Regions from separate parts of the Acidovorax sp. GW835-FHT14G06 genome, predicted to be linked through region 3. Evidence: predicted binding sites of a transcription regulator. Region 3 holds the regulator's gene; each other region holds the start of a gene.
What was found. Region 3 encodes FNR, which switches genes on or off when oxygen is low (the NO sensors DNR and NnrR bind a similar motif). Its sites were predicted from a motif close to TTGATNNNNATCAA; they were not measured.
Positions count from the first base shown of each region.

Region 1 (4,037 bases), on a different contig from region 3:
GCAGTTGTCCACCTTCCAGCCGTACAGCCATTCCATCGCGTCGTAAAAGCGCTCGGGGCTGCGGCCCTTCCAGAGGTCGTTGCGCACCAGGCGCTCCACGCCCTGGGCGTGGAAGATGCGGCCCATTTCGCGTGCCGAAAGCACCACGCGTGCGGTGCGGGCGATGCGCGAGCGCTCATACAGCACCAGCGCCTGGGGGAAGTCCTGGTTGCAACGCTTGAGGGCTTCGCCCAGCGTCACGGCGTCTTCCAGCGCCATGCAGGCGCCCTGTGCCAGGTATTGCAGCGTGGGGTGGGCGGCATCGCCCAGCAAGGTGGCGCGGCCAAAGGTCCACTGGCCAATGGGCTCGCGGTCAGCCGTGGCCCAGCGCTTCCAGCTTTTGGGCATGTCGATCAGCTGGTGGGCGCGCGGGCAGCAATCGCGGTAGTAGCTCTGCACCTCTTCGCGGCTGCCTTCGCGCACGCCCCATTCCTCCTGCTCGCGGCTGTGGAAGGTCACCACCACGTTGTACTGCTCGCCGCCGCGCAGGGGGTAGTGCACCAGGTGGTAGTTGGGGCCGACCCAGATGCTGGCAGCGTTCCAGCGCAGGTCTTCAGGGAAGTCATTTTTTTCGACCACGGCGCGGTACACCACATGGCCCGACACGCGGGCTGCGTCGCCCACGTATTGCTGGCGCACGACGGACTTCACACCGTCCGCACCAATCAGGGCCTGGCCCTGGTGTGCCACACCGTGCTGGTCGTACACCGTGACGGTGTCGCCTGTTTGCTCCACGCGCTCGATGCGTGTGCCGGTCAGTGTCTCAATGTTGCCGTGCGCTTTGGCCCCCTCCAGCAGCGATGTGTGGATGTCCGCGCGGTGGATCACGGCGTACGGGTTGCCAAAACGTTGGCGAAAGGCCTCGCCGGTGGGAATGCGGCCGACAAGGCGCTCGTCCAGCGCGTCGTGCATCACCATTTCGTCGGTGTAGACCGCGCGGGCCCGCGCCAGCTCGCCAATGCCCAGGGCGTCAAACGCGGCAAAGGCGTTGGGGCCCAGCTGGATGCCCGCGCCGATCTCGCCGAGCTGGGGGGCTTGCTCCAGCACCTTGACCGCGTACCCCTGGCGCGCCAGCGCCAATGCAGCCGCCACGCCACCGATGCCGCCACCGGCGACCAGGACGGGGGCCGTGGGAGTGTTCAAAACTGTCATTGCTGCTGTCTCCATCGTTTGTGCCACTGATTTGAATCAATAAGCCGTGTACACATAAAAAGTACACTGATGATTAGTGTAGGGCCTAAAATGATCCCGATCAAGATCGGTAAAAACCCTTAAGTCCCCATGTCCGTAGAGATCGACAACCTCCCTGGTTTCCATATCCGCCGCCTGCAGCAGATCGCCGTGGCTGTGTTTCTGGAGGAGACACAGGCCAGCGGCATCACACCGGTGCAATACGCCGCGCTACATGCCGTCGGACGCGAGCCAGGCATTGACCAGCGAACGCTGGCACGCACCATCGGCTTTGACACCTCCACCATTGGTAGCGTGATCGACCGCCTGGAGTCGCGGGGCCTGATGCAGCGCAACGCCCACCCCGAGGACCGGCGTGTACGTCTGCTGACCATCACGGCAGACGGGCAGCGTCTGCTGGAGGAGGTGGAGCCCGGCATGCTGCGCGCGCAGGAGCGCATGCTCGAACCCCTGGCGCCTGAGCAGCGCGCGGTGTTCATGGACATGTTGCGCACGCTGGTCCGCGGAAACAACGCGCTCAGCCGCGCGCCCAGCGAGCCGTTGGATGAGCGCGCCCCACGGCGTGCGCGGTGACCCCATGGACTGGGACAACCTGCGCTACTTTCTGGAGCTGGCCCGCGCCGGCACGCTGGTGGGGGCCGCGCGCCGCCTTGCGGTGGACCACACCACGGTGGCGCGCCGCCTGCAGGCGCTGGAAAAACAGGTGGGCTCCGCCCTGTTTGCGCGCGAAGCGGGCGGCCACCGGCTGACCGAGGCCGGGCGCGCACTGCTGCCCCAGGTCGAAGCCATGGAGGCCGCCTTTCTGGCGGTGGAAAACGCCGCCCCCGGCGTGCGCCAAGGCTTGCACGGCCTGGTACGCATTGGCACCACCGAAGGTTTTGGAAACCTCATCCTGGCGCCGCAGCTGGCGCGGTTTGCGCTGGACCACCCCGGTCTGGTGGTGGACCTGCTGGCCTTGCCGCGCCTGGTGCACCTGTCGCGCCGCGAGGCGGACATCGTCATCTCGCTGGAGCGCCCGGCGCGCGGCGCGGTGGTGGTCGTGAAGCTCACCGACTACGTGCTGCAACTGTATGGAGCACGCAGCTACCTGCAGCGCCATGCGGCCATCCACACGCCAGACGACCTGCGGGGCCACACGTTCATCAGTTATGTGGACGACCTGCTGTTCAGCAAGGAGCTGCAGATCCTGGACGAACTGCACCGCCCCGCGCATTTCGCGCTGCGCAGCACCAGCATCCTGGCGCAATACGAGGCCGCCCGCGTGGGGGCGGGGCTGGCCGTACTGCCTGCCTTTGTCGCAGCCCAAGACCCCTCACTGGTGCCCGTGCTGCCGGGCGTGGCACGGTTTCAGCGCACCTTCTGGATGTCCATGCCGGGCGACAACAAGCACGTGGCCCGCATGCAGGCCACCTGGGCGTTTTTGCGCGAGGCGGTGGCGGCGCAGCAGGGGTTGTTGTTGTCTGCGTCTGTTGCTATCTAATTGATAGCTAATGAGGCAGTTTTGACTAGCGCTACAAGTCCGTTGAACTCAATTTACCGTCTTTGAGGCCGCTGCTCGGCTGGAGTCCATGCCTGTCGGGCGCGCTTCGAGAGTGCTCGGATTTCTGGGCTGGTACTGCGTGTCTGCCCCCAGTTTCGGGCCGGCCTAACGACGCAATACTTGTCCAGGCGTTCGCCACTGCAATGGCACCATGTCATAAAGAGGACTGGGTTCTCGCTGCCAGCCGCTGGGTGCTGCAGCGGTGGTCACGCTGGGGGACGAGCCGTTGGTTCCGATGTGGAGACTGGCGAGTTGCTGCATCCATGTGACATCGATGGCCCCGCCTTGCAAAGGCCTGGAAAAGATCAGCTCCAGCATTTTGCGGGCCTGTGGGTCGCCGCTGCTTGCTGCCACCTGGTACAGGCGCACGGCCTCGGTGTAGTTGGCGGGTATGCCGTCGCCACGGTGGTAGCGCTGGGCCTCCGCGTACCAATCTGCGGCACTGTAGCGGGCTGATCGGGTGCGGGCGTTGGGGCCGCTCTGGATGCGGCGGGCCAGAAGGCTGGCGTTGGCTGCGGCGGCCTCAGACTTTGCAGACGCTGATTGAAACTGGACCAACGCCTGGTCGAGATCGCCGCTGGCGATGAACTCCAGCCCCAGTTCGTTGCCAGCCTGCGCATTGCCTGCACGCACGGCTTGCGTCAACAGTTTTTGCAGCGGGGGGCTGGTCGTCACTGGGGCCACCGAGCCGGGGTATCGGTCTGGTGACGACGTACGGGGCTCGGCCAATGGAGCCAGTGCCTTGGCCGCATGCCATTCGAGGTATTTGGCAAGCCCTGGATCGGTACGGCCCACCAGTGCTATCCAGTGCATGGCGGTTGATGGGTTGGGGGCTGCCACACAGCCGCTGAGCTGGCACCATGCGAGGCCCGCAGGAGCAAGAGGATGGCTGAGCATTTGCGCGCGTTCAAACCAGTGCTGGGCCTGCGCCGGGTCTGCGGGCATGGCCAGGCCATGCAGCGCCAGCAGCCCCAGCAGCCACGCCGCATCGGCAGGCGTCAGGTCGTCCGATGACCGCGTCGTGGGGGCAGGGGGGGAGCGCGGCTTGCGCGTCGGCACCCCATCGCGTTGCGCGGCGCTGCGAAGTTTTTGCAACATCTTCTCCTGCATGGGGTCGTCATACCCGGGCACCTGGGGGGACGCCGCGTTCAGGTTGGCGCGATCAATGATGGTGGAGTCCGCGGGCGTGGGAAGCGCTCGCACCGATGCCAGCGCAGGTGCTGCAGTCACCACCGCCATTACCAGGCACGCTGCACCCGAGGCCTGC
Region 1 is NZ_JBXAGA010000007.1:279,252-283,288, reverse strand. Features, by position in the region: gene AC1Q64_RS14665 (3-hydroxybenzoate 6-monooxygenase) at 1-1,191, opposite strand, end outside; gene AC1Q64_RS14660 (MarR family winged helix-turn-helix transcriptional regulator) at 1,321-1,803, shown strand; gene AC1Q64_RS14655 (LysR family transcriptional regulator) at 1,808-2,710, shown strand; gene AC1Q64_RS14650 (hypothetical protein) at 2,876-4,037, opposite strand, start outside.
Region 1: a site for FNR is predicted at 1,218-1,231, ahead of AC1Q64_RS14665 (3-hydroxybenzoate 6-monooxygenase). Genes of this name have one in related genera too.

Region 2 (4,037 bases), on a different contig from region 3:
GCCCGTGCGCGAGGCCCTGGCCCATTTGCAGGAGTCCCTGGCGCCAGGGCACTTTGATCCGGCAACGGCCGAGTCCACCTTTGTACTGGCCATGGCCGATGCCACGGCGGCGACGCTGGTGCCCGCCCTGGTGGAGATCATCGAACGAGAAGCCCCCGGCATCTCCATCCGCGTGCTGCCTCTCACTACGCGCGACCCCCGGCGCCTGCTGGAAGAAGAGGCGGCCGACATGGCCGTGGGCTACTTTCCCGCTGCGCTGGCCGACCTCACGGCGCGGGCGCAATCGGGCGGCGTGGTGGCCTTTGAAAGCCGCCGGCTGTACGACGGCGAGTACGTGTGCGTGATGCGCCAGGGCCACCCTTTGGCCGACGCCCCCCTGACGCTGGACACCTACTGCGCAGCGCGGCACATGCTGGTGAGTTTTTCGGGGCGCCCTTTCGGCTTCATCGACGAAGCCCTGGCGTCGCTGGGCCGCGAACGCAAGGTGGTGATCACGGTCAACCAATTCTTCACGGCCGGGCGGGTGGTGTCGGGCTCGGACCTGCTGACCGTGCTGCCGCGCCACTTTGTCCCGGTGACCGGCATTGCCGACGCCCTGGTGCAAAGGGCACTGCCGCTGGACGTACCCGCTGTGCACGTGGACGCCCTGTGGCGCCGGCGTGGCCCGCAGCAGGCCGCGATGACCTGGCTGCTGCAAGCTCTGGCGCGCTCGGCGCGACGCACCTTCCCGGGGCAGGATCTGCACGGTACGCCGTAGACTGCACGACTGATGAACATCCAGCTTTTGTCCGACCTCCATCTGGAGGCGCACCCGCACTTTGTGCCTGAACCCGCCCCTGGCGCCGACGTGCTGGTGCTGGCGGGGGACGTTGGCTCCTACCAGCAAGGCTCGCAACTGGGCGACGACGACTTCGGCCTGGCCCGGTTTTCGCCCCTGCCCCAACATGCTGCCTGGCCGACACCCGTGCTGTTTGTGCCGGGCAACCACGAGTACGACGCCCAGGACTTCGATGCCGCTCATGTGCGGCTGCGCCAGACCTGCGACCGCCTGGGCATTGCGTGGCTGGAGCGTGAAACCCTGGTGCTGCAGGGCACGCGTTTTGTGGGCACCACGCTCTGGAGCGACTTTGATGCACTGGCCGACCATGAGGGCGCCACCGACCTCACGCGCAGGCTCAAGCTGCGCGACAAGGCTTTTCGCGCGGCCAATTTTTACCTGCGCAAGACAGGCGGCACGCGCGATGCAGAGCCATTTCTGGCCGAACCCATGCGCGAGCAGGCGCTGGCCTGCCAGCAATGGCTGCGCGATGTGTTGCAGCAGCCTTTTGACGGCACCACCGTGGTCGTGACCCACTTTGCACCCAGCCTGCGCAGCGCTGATCCCCGCTATGGCTTGGTGCCAGGCACAGCGGGGTTTTGCAATGCGCTGGATGACCTGCTGATGTACACCCCGCTGTGGCTGCATGGCCACCTGCATGCGCCCAGCGACTACACCGCCCAGGGCAAGCGCAGCGACGGATCCGCCTGGCAGTGCCGGGTGGTGGCCAACCCGCTGGGTTATGCGCGCAAGGGAGAGCAGGTGGCTTTTCAGCCGCGCTGCGTGGTCACCGTATGATGGCTATGCAGTTCGTACGAATTCGCCACGCGCCGGACAAAACAACATGACCCAGGTCAAGACAACAGGCGCCAGCGCAGAGTAGTCTGCCTCATCCCTTTTCGGAGAACACCATGAACATCCTGCTTGCTGTCGATGGCAGCGCTTACACCAAGAAGATGCTGGCCTATCTGGCCACCCACGAAGAGCTGCTGGGCGGCACCCACACCTACACCGTGCTGACGGTGCAGGCCCCTCTGCCCCCGCGCGCGCGCGCTGCGCTGGGCAAGGAAGTGGTGGACAACTACCACGCCGAAGAAGCCGAAAAAATCCTCGCCCCCGTGTGCAAATTCCTGGGTCGCCACGGCGTGGATGCCAAGCGCAGCGTCAAGGTGGGCGCGGTGGGCGAGACCATTGCCAAGGTGGCAGACACCGGCAAGTTCGACCTGCTGGTCATGGGCTCGCACGGTCACGGCGCCATCGCTACGCTGGTGATGGGCTCGGTGACCACCCAGGTGCTCGCCCACAGCAAGGTGCCGCTGCTGATCGTTCGCTGAACGCACGGGTCCACGGCGCACAACTGCGCAACACCCACCAAAAAGCCCTGCCTTGCAGGGCTTTTTTTCATTTCGTTACGACCAATCAGTTATTGAATAACCAAACGGTTTACTTTCGTACCAAATGGTTATACATTCGCGCCACGCCCATCTTGGCGTGTCAATTCCATCGAAACCGAGAGGAACGACCCATGAAGAAGACCCTGATTGCACTCGCTCTGACCGCTGGCGCCACCTTCAGCGCCATGGCGCAAGACATCGTTGACACCGCCGTGAAGGCGGGCAACTTCAAGACCCTGGTGGCCGCCGTGCAGGCTGCCGGTCTGGTGGACACCCTCAAGGGCCCCGGCCCGTTCACGGTGTTTGCGCCCACTGACGAAGCCTTCGCCAAGATCCCCAAGGCCACGCTGGATGGCCTGCTGGCCGACAAGGTAGCACTCACCAAGGTGCTGACATACCACGTGGTGCCCGGCAAGGTCATGGCCAAGGACGTGAAGGCCGGCAAGGTCAAGACCGTGCAGGGCCAAGAGATCACCGTGTCCACCAGCATGGGCGTGATGGTGGACCAGTCCAAGGTGATAGCAACCGATGTGGCCGCCAGCAACGGCGTGATCCATGCGATCGACACCGTGCTGATGCCCAAGTAAGCGCACCGCACCACAGCTCTTTTCATCCACCATCCATTCACGAGGAGAAGCCGCCATGAACACCATATTCAATCGCCGTACCGTCCTGATGGCAGCCGCCCTGGGCGCCAGCACCACCCTGCTGCAAGCCTGCGGGGGCAGCGACGACGAGCCCCAGCGCAACATCGTTGAGCTCGCACAAAACACCCCGGAGCTGAGCATCCTGGTCGAGGCTGTGGTCGCCGCTGGCCTCGCGCCTACGCTGAGCACGGGTACGCTCACCGTGTTCGCGCCCACCAACGCAGCGTTTGCTGCATTGCTGACCGAACTGGGCGTGACCAAGGAAGCGCTGCTGGCCAACAAGCCCCTGCTGACCGCTGTGCTGACCTACCACGTACTGGGCAGCAAGGTGATGCGGGCCGACGTGCCGCTGGGCAAGGCGATCACCCCGGTGTCGGGTGGCTTCTTCAAGATCGAATCGAACAACGGCCTCAAAATCACCGATGGCCGAAACCGCGTGAGCACCATCACCAGCACCGACATCCAGGCCAGCAATGGCGTGGTGCATCTGGTGGACAAGGTACTGTTGCCCGCCGACAAAGACATCGTTGCCACAGCGTCTGCCCTGCCTGACTTCAGCATCCTCGTGGAGGCCGTCGTGGCTGCTGGCCTGGTAAGCACGCTGCAGGGCGCAGGCCCATTCACCGTGTTTGCGCCCACCAACGCGGCTTTTGCAGCCCTGTTGACCGAGCTGGGTGTCACCAAGGAAGCGCTGCTGGCCAACAAGGCCCTGCTGACCCAGGTGCTGACCTACCACGTGGTGCCCGCGCGCGTGCTCAAGGCCGAAGTGCCCGTCAATACCGCCATCACCACCGTGCAGGGCCAAACGTTCACCATCAACTCCAGCCTCGTGATCACCGACCAGAACATGCGCACCAGCAAGATCGTGGCGGCCGACGTGTTCACCAAGAATGGCGTGATCCACGTGGTGGATAAGGTGATCTTGCCCAAGTGACAGGACCGCAGGTGCTGCCCGGCTACCGGCGCAGCACCCACACAGCAAAAAGCCCGGCATGCCGGGCTTTTTTATGGGTGCGGCTTATCGGGCCACCAGGCTCAACGCGCCGCCAGGCCGTCAAAACAGGTGCGCACCACCAAGTCCACGATTTCGGCGTCTGAATACTGGCCGCCTTCCTTGAGGAAACTCACCACCGGGTCGCAGGCACGCGCATACAGGGTGTACAGCACCACCAGAGGTGG
Region 2 is NZ_JBXAGA010000006.1:177,699-181,735, forward strand. Features, by position in the region: gene AC1Q64_RS12375 (LysR family transcriptional regulator) at 1-757, shown strand, start outside; gene AC1Q64_RS12380 (metallophosphoesterase) at 770-1,615, shown strand; gene AC1Q64_RS12385 (universal stress protein) at 1,729-2,151, shown strand; gene AC1Q64_RS12390 (fasciclin domain-containing protein) at 2,343-2,798, shown strand; gene AC1Q64_RS12395 (fasciclin domain-containing protein) at 2,854-3,792, shown strand; gene AC1Q64_RS12400 (TetR/AcrR family transcriptional regulator) at 3,894-4,037, opposite strand, start outside.
Region 2: a site for FNR is predicted at 1,662-1,675, ahead of AC1Q64_RS12385 (universal stress protein). Genes of this name have one in related genera too.

Region 3 (4,037 bases):
ATGCATGAGTGTCCAGGCGGGGCGCAGCGCCGTGGTCTGCTGGGTGAGCCATGCCAGACTGTCCATGGCCAAGGCTGCCATTGCACCGACGCCGGCATACCCCACAAGGCGTCCCGCATGAAAGGCCATGGTCCGCTGCAGCGTACCGCCACGCGGCGCCCAACGCACCACCTGCTCTGCACCCCCGTCCGACTGTGGCATGCCGCCCTGCCCCACCAATGCCCCGCAGGGCGCGGAGCACATAGCCAGGCAGTGGGACCCACCGGCGAGCCCCATGAGCAAAGCAGTCCAGCCAACCGTTGCAAGCATAGGTGTCAGATGATGCGCGAAAACCGGGCGCGGTTGCGGTCAGCCTGCAGATAACGGTCAAAAACCATGGCGATACCGCGCACGAAGAACCACCCGGTGGCGGTCACTTCAATGCCCTCAGGCCCCACCCGTACCAACCCCTGCTCCTGCATACCCTCCAGCTGCGCCAACTCTGCTGCGAAGTACTGACGGAAATCGATCAACCACGCCTGCTCCATCGGCTCGAACAGCAGCTCGCCCTGGCACATCAGGGCCATGATGGCCGCGCGGCGCACCAGGTCGTCGCGGGTCAGGGCCAGCCCGCGGACCACAGGCAGCCGCCCTTGGTCCAGGAAGTCGTAGTACTCGTCCAGCGTCTTGGAGTTCTGGCTGTAAGTCGCCCCTACCCGGCCGATGGCCGATACGCCCAGTCCAATCAGGTCGCAGTCTGGCTGCGTGCTGTAGCCCTGGAAGTTGCGGTGCAAGCGTCCCTGGCGCTTGGCCACAGCCAGTGCGTCGGTAGGCAGAGCAAAGTGGTCCATGCCCACATAGACATACCCAGCGTCCATGAACGCATCGAGTGAGCGCGAGAGCATGGACAGCTTGCTCGCGCCTGTGGGCAATTCGGCGGAGATGATGCGACGCTGTGGTTTGAAACGCTCCGGCAAGTGTGCATAGGCATACAACGCAATGCGGTCAGGCCGCAGCTGCGCCACCTGCGCCAGCGTGCGGTCAAAAGACTCTGGCGTCTGGCGCGGCAGGCCGTAGATCAGGTCCACGTTCACCGAATCAAAGCCCAGCGAGCGGGCGGACTCCACCAGCGCAAAAACCTGCTCTGCAGGCTGAATGCGGTGCACAGCCTTTTGCACTTCGGCATCAAAGTCCTGCACGCCAAAACTCAGGCGGTTAAAACCCAATTCAGCCAGGAGCGCCAGACGCTCGGAGTTGACCGTGCGCGGATCCACTTCGATCGAGTATTCGCCCCCGGGCGCCAGCGTGAAGCTGCGCTTGAGCATGGCCATCAGCTCCCGCAAGCCCGCATCTGAGAGGAAGGTGGGCGTGCCACCGCCCAGGTGCAATTGACTCACCACCTGTCCTACGCCACAGTGCGCGGTGTGCAGGTCGATCTCGCGGCTCAGGTAGCGCAAGTAGACCTCGGCGCGGTCATGGTGTTTGGTGATGATCTTGTTGCAGGCGCAGTAGTAGCACAGGGATTCGCAAAACGGGATGTGCACGTACAGGGACAGCGGCATGGCCTTGGCCAGCGTGCCCGAACGGCGCTGTTGCAGCGCCAGCACATAATCTTCCTGACCGAAGGCCTCCACAAATCGGTCAGCCGTTGGATAGGACGTATAACGGGGCCCTGGCACGTCAAAGCGGCGCAGAAGATCTGGCGAAACAGCAGTCATGGGGAAATTTCCTTGCGTACACCTTGACTGTGCCGTAGGCTCCGGGACATGTCCTTGACCTGCATCAAGTGAACCAACAAGCGATACGGCGACAATTTGATGAAGGTCAGCCGCTCGCCCGCGCCCTGTATTCAGGTTCGTGTACGGCAAGCACGATATGCTCGACCAACAACCCAAGTCCATGTGCCTATGAACCCGCTCACCATCAAAGTCGCCTGCTCCAACTGCAACCTCCGCGAGCTGTGCATGCCCGTGGGCTTGAACGAAGAGCAGCTCCAGCGCATTGACGAGGTGGTTGCCGTCCGTCGCAAAGTCAAACGCGGAGGCACGCTGTTTCGCAATGGCGAGTCCTTCACGTCCCTGTATGCCATCCGCACCGGGTTCTTCAAGACCTGCGTGGCCACGGAAGACGGTCGCGACCAGGTCACGGGCTTTCAGATGGCGGGCGAGATCATCGGGCTCGACGGCATCGTCAATGACCACCATACCTGTGATGCGGTGGCACTTGAAGACGCCGAAGTGTGTGTCATGCCCTTCGACCGCATTGAAGAGCTGTCACGCGAAGTCACAGCCCTGCAGCACCACGTGCACAAAATCATGAGTCGCGAGATCGTGCGCGAGCACGGCGTGATGTTGCTGCTGGGCAGCATGCGTGCCGAGGAACGCCTGGCCGCCTTTTTGCTGAACCTGGTGCAGCGCCTGCATGCACGGGGCTTCTCGCAGTCGGAACTGGTGTTGCGCATGACGCGCGAAGAAATCGGCAGCTACCTCGGCCTCAAACTCGAAACGGTCAGCCGGACCTTCTCCAAGTTTGTGGAAGAAGGGATCGTGGAAGTCAAACAGCGCCATGTGCGCATTCTCGACACCGATGCCCTGCGACGCATTGTGAACAGCCAGCAGACCTGCCACTGACGACACTGACACTGAGCCACTTCCACGCAGAGGGTCGGTTCCGCACAAAGTACAACCATCTCTTGCGAAACGGCATGCATTGCATGCCCAGACAAGCAGGCGAAAAGGGCTCAGGGGCAGGACGATGTCTTGCGGCAATCGTCGGGGCGCTCCCCATCGGGCACCGGGCACCGGTTGACCTCGAACGGAGACATGGACAGCAGTGTCGTCAATGCGCTCGTGGCCATGGTGATGGCCCAAAACACAAAAAATGCGAGGGTGTACACCCCTTGCCGTGACAGCGCCAGGGGCTGGCCGAACCAGTGCAGGTCCTGGGGGTACACCATGGCAAAAACCAGCATCTCCAGCACGCCCGCCATCAAGAAGGCGGGCCATGCAATCCACATCAGGCGTTGCGTCCACATATCGGTTCTGTCTCCTGGTGCTGCCTGGGGTCGCTGGGGGCAGCGACCGGCGGGTTGTCAGCGTGGTTGGTCTTGCACGGGGGTGGCCGCATGGTTGCGGGCCTTGAGTGCCGGTGCCAGGCTTTTCTCCGGCGCCACCAAGGTCTTGTTGATCTCAATGCCCTGTCGGTAGTAATCCTCGGCCACCACCGGGTCAGGCCGAGAAATCGCCAGCCACAGCGTCACAAAGCCAGCCACGATCACGATGGCAGGCCCGGCAATCACCAGCCACACATGGCCGAACTTCCACCAGGGCACGGGAACTGCCGGTGTCGCGATGGCAGGGTTTGAAGACATGGTGCTCTACTCCTCAACAATATCGGTCAAAGTGCGGCCCTGAAAGGCCCCACCGGGATGCCGCTCAACGCGGCACAAGAAACACGGATTTTTCCGTCACATGGGCAGCTGCCCCTACGGCCTGCACGTCAAACTGAACCGCATGCGAGCCCGACGTGGCGGAACCGTACGGAATCTGCAAACGCACGGCCACCCAGCGCGACTCTGCTGCGCCAATGTCCACTTCGGCCTCGGAGGCCACCTCCAGCCCCTCCAGTCCACGCGCACTGATGCGGTAGCGCTGTTCGCCCTCCGTGGCATTCATGATCTGCAGCCGATAAATATTCTCCAGTTTGCCCCCCGCCACAATGCGCGAGAGCGCGGCCCGGTCACGCACGACATCCACCTTCAGCGGCGTGCGCACCACCAGGCTGGCCAGCATGGCAACGCACAGTGCTACCAGCACGGCGGTGTAGATCAGCACACGGGGACGCAACACGCGACGCAGCATCTGGGACTGCGTCCAGCGCTTGGCCACGCCGTTCTGGGTGGAATAGCGGATCAGACCACGCGGGTACTGCATCTTGTCCATCACCGTATTGCAGGCGTCCACACACAACCCGCAACCAATGCATTCATATTGCAAACCCTTGCGGATATCGATGCCCACAGGACAGACCTGCACACACAGCGAACAGTCAATGCAGTC
Region 3 is NZ_JBXAGA010000002.1:313,744-317,780, reverse strand. Features, by position in the region: gene AC1Q64_RS04025 (sulfite exporter TauE/SafE family protein) at 1-309, opposite strand, end outside; gene hemN (oxygen-independent coproporphyrinogen III oxidase) at 315-1,697, opposite strand; gene fnr (fumarate/nitrate reduction transcriptional regulator Fnr) at 1,887-2,609, shown strand; gene AC1Q64_RS04010 (hypothetical protein) at 2,720-3,013, opposite strand; gene AC1Q64_RS04005 (FixH family protein) at 3,071-3,349, opposite strand; gene ccoG (cytochrome c oxidase accessory protein CcoG) at 3,414-4,037, opposite strand, start outside.

Region 4 (4,037 bases), on a different contig from region 3:
GTAGGCCGTGTCGTTGCTGATGTCTGCGTAGCCGCGCTGGTTCAGCCAGTCCCAGCCGCCCTGGCTGAGACCCGCGCTGAACTGGCTGTCCAGCCAGTCGGCATAGGTGGTGGCGCGCAGGGCTGCGATCTCGGCGGTCGAGGCCGAGAACTGGGCCTGCAGCAGAAAGCGGGCGGCCTCGTTGTCCGTCGTGGCCGATGGATGGGCGTAGTTGCCCAGCGAGGGGGTGGATGGCGTCGGCGCACTGGGTGCTCCTGTACCCGGCGCGCCGTCGCCACCGCCACCACCGCAGGCGGCCAGGGCAGTGGATGCAAACAGCGCGGTCAACAAGGGCGCGTGGTCCCTGCTGGCGGTGTGGGTTTGTTCGGGGGGGAGGGGCAGGCCCTCTGGTGCCTCTGCAACCGCAGTTGTCAGAGTCGCCTCGTATGGATGTGTCATGTTGGTCGTGGTGAAAAGTGCGCAGTCGCGCAGGCACAGCCACGACTAAATCACAGGCTGTGCCCTTCTGGAAACACAAGTGTTACCAAGCGAAACATGCCATGGTAAGGGGCCCGCAGGCGATGCGCTGACTGATGGGCGATTGCAACACTTTGTACCCCCGGTGAGCTCTTGTCGGGCATCCGCCAGAGGGCGGGTGCCGTTGCATCGGCGATGTCCGTCACGTCCGTAGTCCTGTGCTGACGCGGGCTGCCTTGCCTGGACTACGGGGGCTGGGCAGATTCATTTCTACAGTGGGCTCCATCGCATCACGCAAATGTTCCACGCACTCCGAGTGGATGGCTGAAGCGAAGTTCTTATGAGGAGTTACACCATGAATGAAGACACCATCAAGGGCAACTGGAAGCAGTTCAAGGGCAAGATGATCGAGCAGTGGGGCAAGCTCACGAACGACGACTTCGATGTCATTGACGGCAAGCGCGAACAGTTCCTGGGCAAGCTACAGGAGCGCCAGGGCATTGCCCGTGACGTGGCCGAAAAGCAGCTCAAGGAGTGGCAGGACCGCCATCCTGACTTCCGCTTCAACGACTGATAGCGCCGCTGCGGCGCGCGCACTCCGCGCTTCGCACCCTGCGCCCCCGCCAGGGTTGCCCTGGCACACCGTCCCCCAAGATTTCATCCGATTGCACTCAATCGAACCCGAGGAGAAACCCATGACATTCCAACGCACCCTGATCGCCGCCTGCGCCGCAGGTCTGATGGCCACCACCGCTTTTGCCATGACCCCTGCAGAGCACAAGGCCTCCAAGGACAGCATTTCGGCGGACTACAAGATGAATAAGCAAAAATGCGACGCCCTCAAGGCCAACGCCAAGGACATCTGTGTGAAGGAAGCCAAGGGCACCGAGGACGTGGCCAAGGCCGAACTCGAAGCGCAGTACAAGCCCAGTGCCAAGGCCAGCCAGAAGGTCGCCGAAGCCCGTGCCGACGCTGCCTACGCCGTCGCCAAGGAAAAGTGCGACGACCTGACCGGCAACGCCAAGGACGTGTGTGTGAAGGACGCCAAGGCTGAGCATGTGAAGGCCAAGGAAAACGCCAAGGTGGCAGCCGCCCAGGCCAAGCCTGCCGATAGCGCTGCCGAGAAGTCCGCCAACGTGGCCGAGGCACGCAAGGACGCTGCGGCCGAGAAGAACGAGGCCAACTACAAGGCTGCCAAAGAGCGTTGCGAAACCATGACTGGCGACCTCAAGTCCAAGTGCGTGGACGACGCCAAGCGCATGTACGGCCAAAGCTGATCGGGTGTGGGCGCTGGGCGCCTGACCTGATCCCAGGCTGAGCATGACCAGACCCTGCCCGCTGCGCGGTGCAGGGTCTTGCTGTTTCTGGAGAAGCGATGCGCGCGGCCCGGCGCGCCCGGCCATCGCATGGCGCCATGTCATGACCTGTATCAACGCCCAGCCAGGCCGGGGCTTCTAAGCTCGCACCTTCGTTTGATCTGCCCGCCCAAGGAGTCCCATGGCCCACCTCGAATGGTCTGATGCGTTGAACCTCGACCTGCCCCTGATGGATGACACCCACCGGGAGTTCGTCGACTTGCTGGCCGCTGTGGACCAGGCCAGCGACGCGGAGCTGTTGCCCCGCTGGCGCGCGCTGGTGGAGCACACCGAGCAGCATTTTGGCCAGGAAGACGACTGGATGGCCTCCACCCGCTTTGCATCGGGCAACTGCCACAGCATGCAGCACAAGGTGGTGCTGCAGGTGATGCGTGAAGGCACGGCACGCGCCGAGCAGGGCGACCTGAAGGTGCTGCGCGTCATGGCCAGCGAGCTGGCGCTGTGGTTTCCGCAGCACGCGCAGAGCATGGATGCATCGCTGGCCCTGCACCTGCGCCGCGTGGGGTTTGACCCCGCAACGGGCGTGGTGCACGCTCCCGGTGCGTTGCCGGGTGCGCTGATACACGGTTGCGGTGGGGCCACGTGTTCGGACGCCGATGCCCCGGGTGCCAGCGAGCCCGCTGCCCAACGTGATAGCGCGCCCGCTGTGGCTGCCTGACCGGCGCACCTTCCCGGCCTGCCCGCAGCGGCAGGCTCAGCGAACGCTGAACGAACAAACGAGAGGCAGGCACGCACGGCCAGAGCACCGCCCTGGCGTGCTCCCGGGGGCCATCGGGCTTCCACCCGTGCAGCCGTCCGGCTTGTGTGGCATGCTGATCCATCTCAAGGCAAATGGGGGCGGCGCGGCCGCTTCGCGTCATGGCCGACACCACCCCTTCTGACGACCCCTGCGACGACACCGACCGCCTGCAAGCACTGCAGCGCTACGGAATTCTCGACACGCCCATGGAGCCCGCCTACGACGAGCTGGCCGACCTGGCGGGCTACATCTGCGAAGCGCCCGTGGCCCTGATCAGTCTGCTGGACAACCGGCGGCAGTGGTTCAAGGCCGCCCGTGGGTTTGCGCTGCGCGAGACCCCGCTGAGCGAGTCCGTGTGCCGTTACGCCATCCGGCAGTCGGGCGTTTTCATCGTGCCCGATTTGGCGCAAGACCCTCGTTTTGCGCACTACGCCATCGTCACGCAAAAGAACCCGCTGCGCTTTTATGCAGGGGCACCGCTGGTCACGCCCGATGGCTATGTGCTGGGCACGCTGTGCGTGCTGGACCACCGGCCGCGCGAGCTGTCTGCCAAGGTGCAGGACCTGCTCTCCGCCCTGGCGCGTCAGGTGATCCGGCTGCTGGAGCTCAAGCGTGCCAACGACCGCCAGGGCCAGATGCTGGTGGAACTGGAGGCGGCGCGCCACCAGATGGCCGTGCTGGCCCACACCGATGTGCTGACCGGCTTGGCCAACCGCCGCTCGTTCACCGACCGCCTGCGCCAGGAATGGGCGCTGCTGCAGCGGGGCAATGAGCCCGCTTGTCTGCTGATGATGGACCTGGACCACTTCAAGCGCGTGAACGACGTGTACGGCCACCACGTGGGCGACCAGGCGCTGCAGCTGTTTGCCACGCTGTGCCGCGAAGTCTTCCGTGCGGCCGATGTGCTGGGGCGCTGGGGCGGCGAGGAGTTTCTGGCCCTGTTGCCCGCCACCGGGATCGACCAGGCGCAGGTGGTGGCAGAGCGTGTGCATGCGGCGCTGGCAGCCCACCCGCTGCCCGGCATTGAGCCGGCGCTGGTGCTGTCGGTCAGCATGGGTCTCACCCTGTTCGACCCGCTGCGGCCGCTGGACATCACCTTGCGTCTGCTGGACTCCGCGCTCTACACCGCCAAGCGCGAGGGGCGCAGCCGCACCGTGGTGGTGTAGATGCTCTGTTTTTGATAGCTGCTGGTGCATATTGCACTAGCGCTATCGGCCATTTCTATTAGAAATTTTGCCCCAGAGGCCTGTGCGCGGCCCCCTGGGACACCTTCAGAACTCCGGGCGGCGCGGCAAAAGCAAGGCTGCGGTGCGCCACGCCAGGTCGCGCAGCGCCTTGCGCAGGGCGGGCGAATCTGCAGCGCCGCCCGCAGGCCCTCCATGGTCGTGGTCCGCCTCGGCACGGTGGGGGCAAAAGGCTGCGTCCAGCACCTGCTGCTTGGCGCAGTGCAAGGCCAGCCGGTCCTG
Region 4 is NZ_JBXAGA010000006.1:19,356-23,392, reverse strand. Features, by position in the region: gene AC1Q64_RS11655 (DUF1800 domain-containing protein) at 1-438, opposite strand, end outside; gene AC1Q64_RS11650 (CsbD family protein) at 812-1,030, shown strand; gene AC1Q64_RS11645 (hypothetical protein) at 1,152-1,733, shown strand; gene AC1Q64_RS11640 (hemerythrin domain-containing protein) at 1,954-2,490, shown strand; gene AC1Q64_RS11635 (GGDEF domain-containing protein) at 2,691-3,737, shown strand; gene AC1Q64_RS11630 (hypothetical protein) at 3,843-4,037, opposite strand, start outside.
Region 4: a site for FNR is predicted at 1,876-1,889, ahead of AC1Q64_RS11640 (hemerythrin domain-containing protein). Genes of this name have one in related genera too.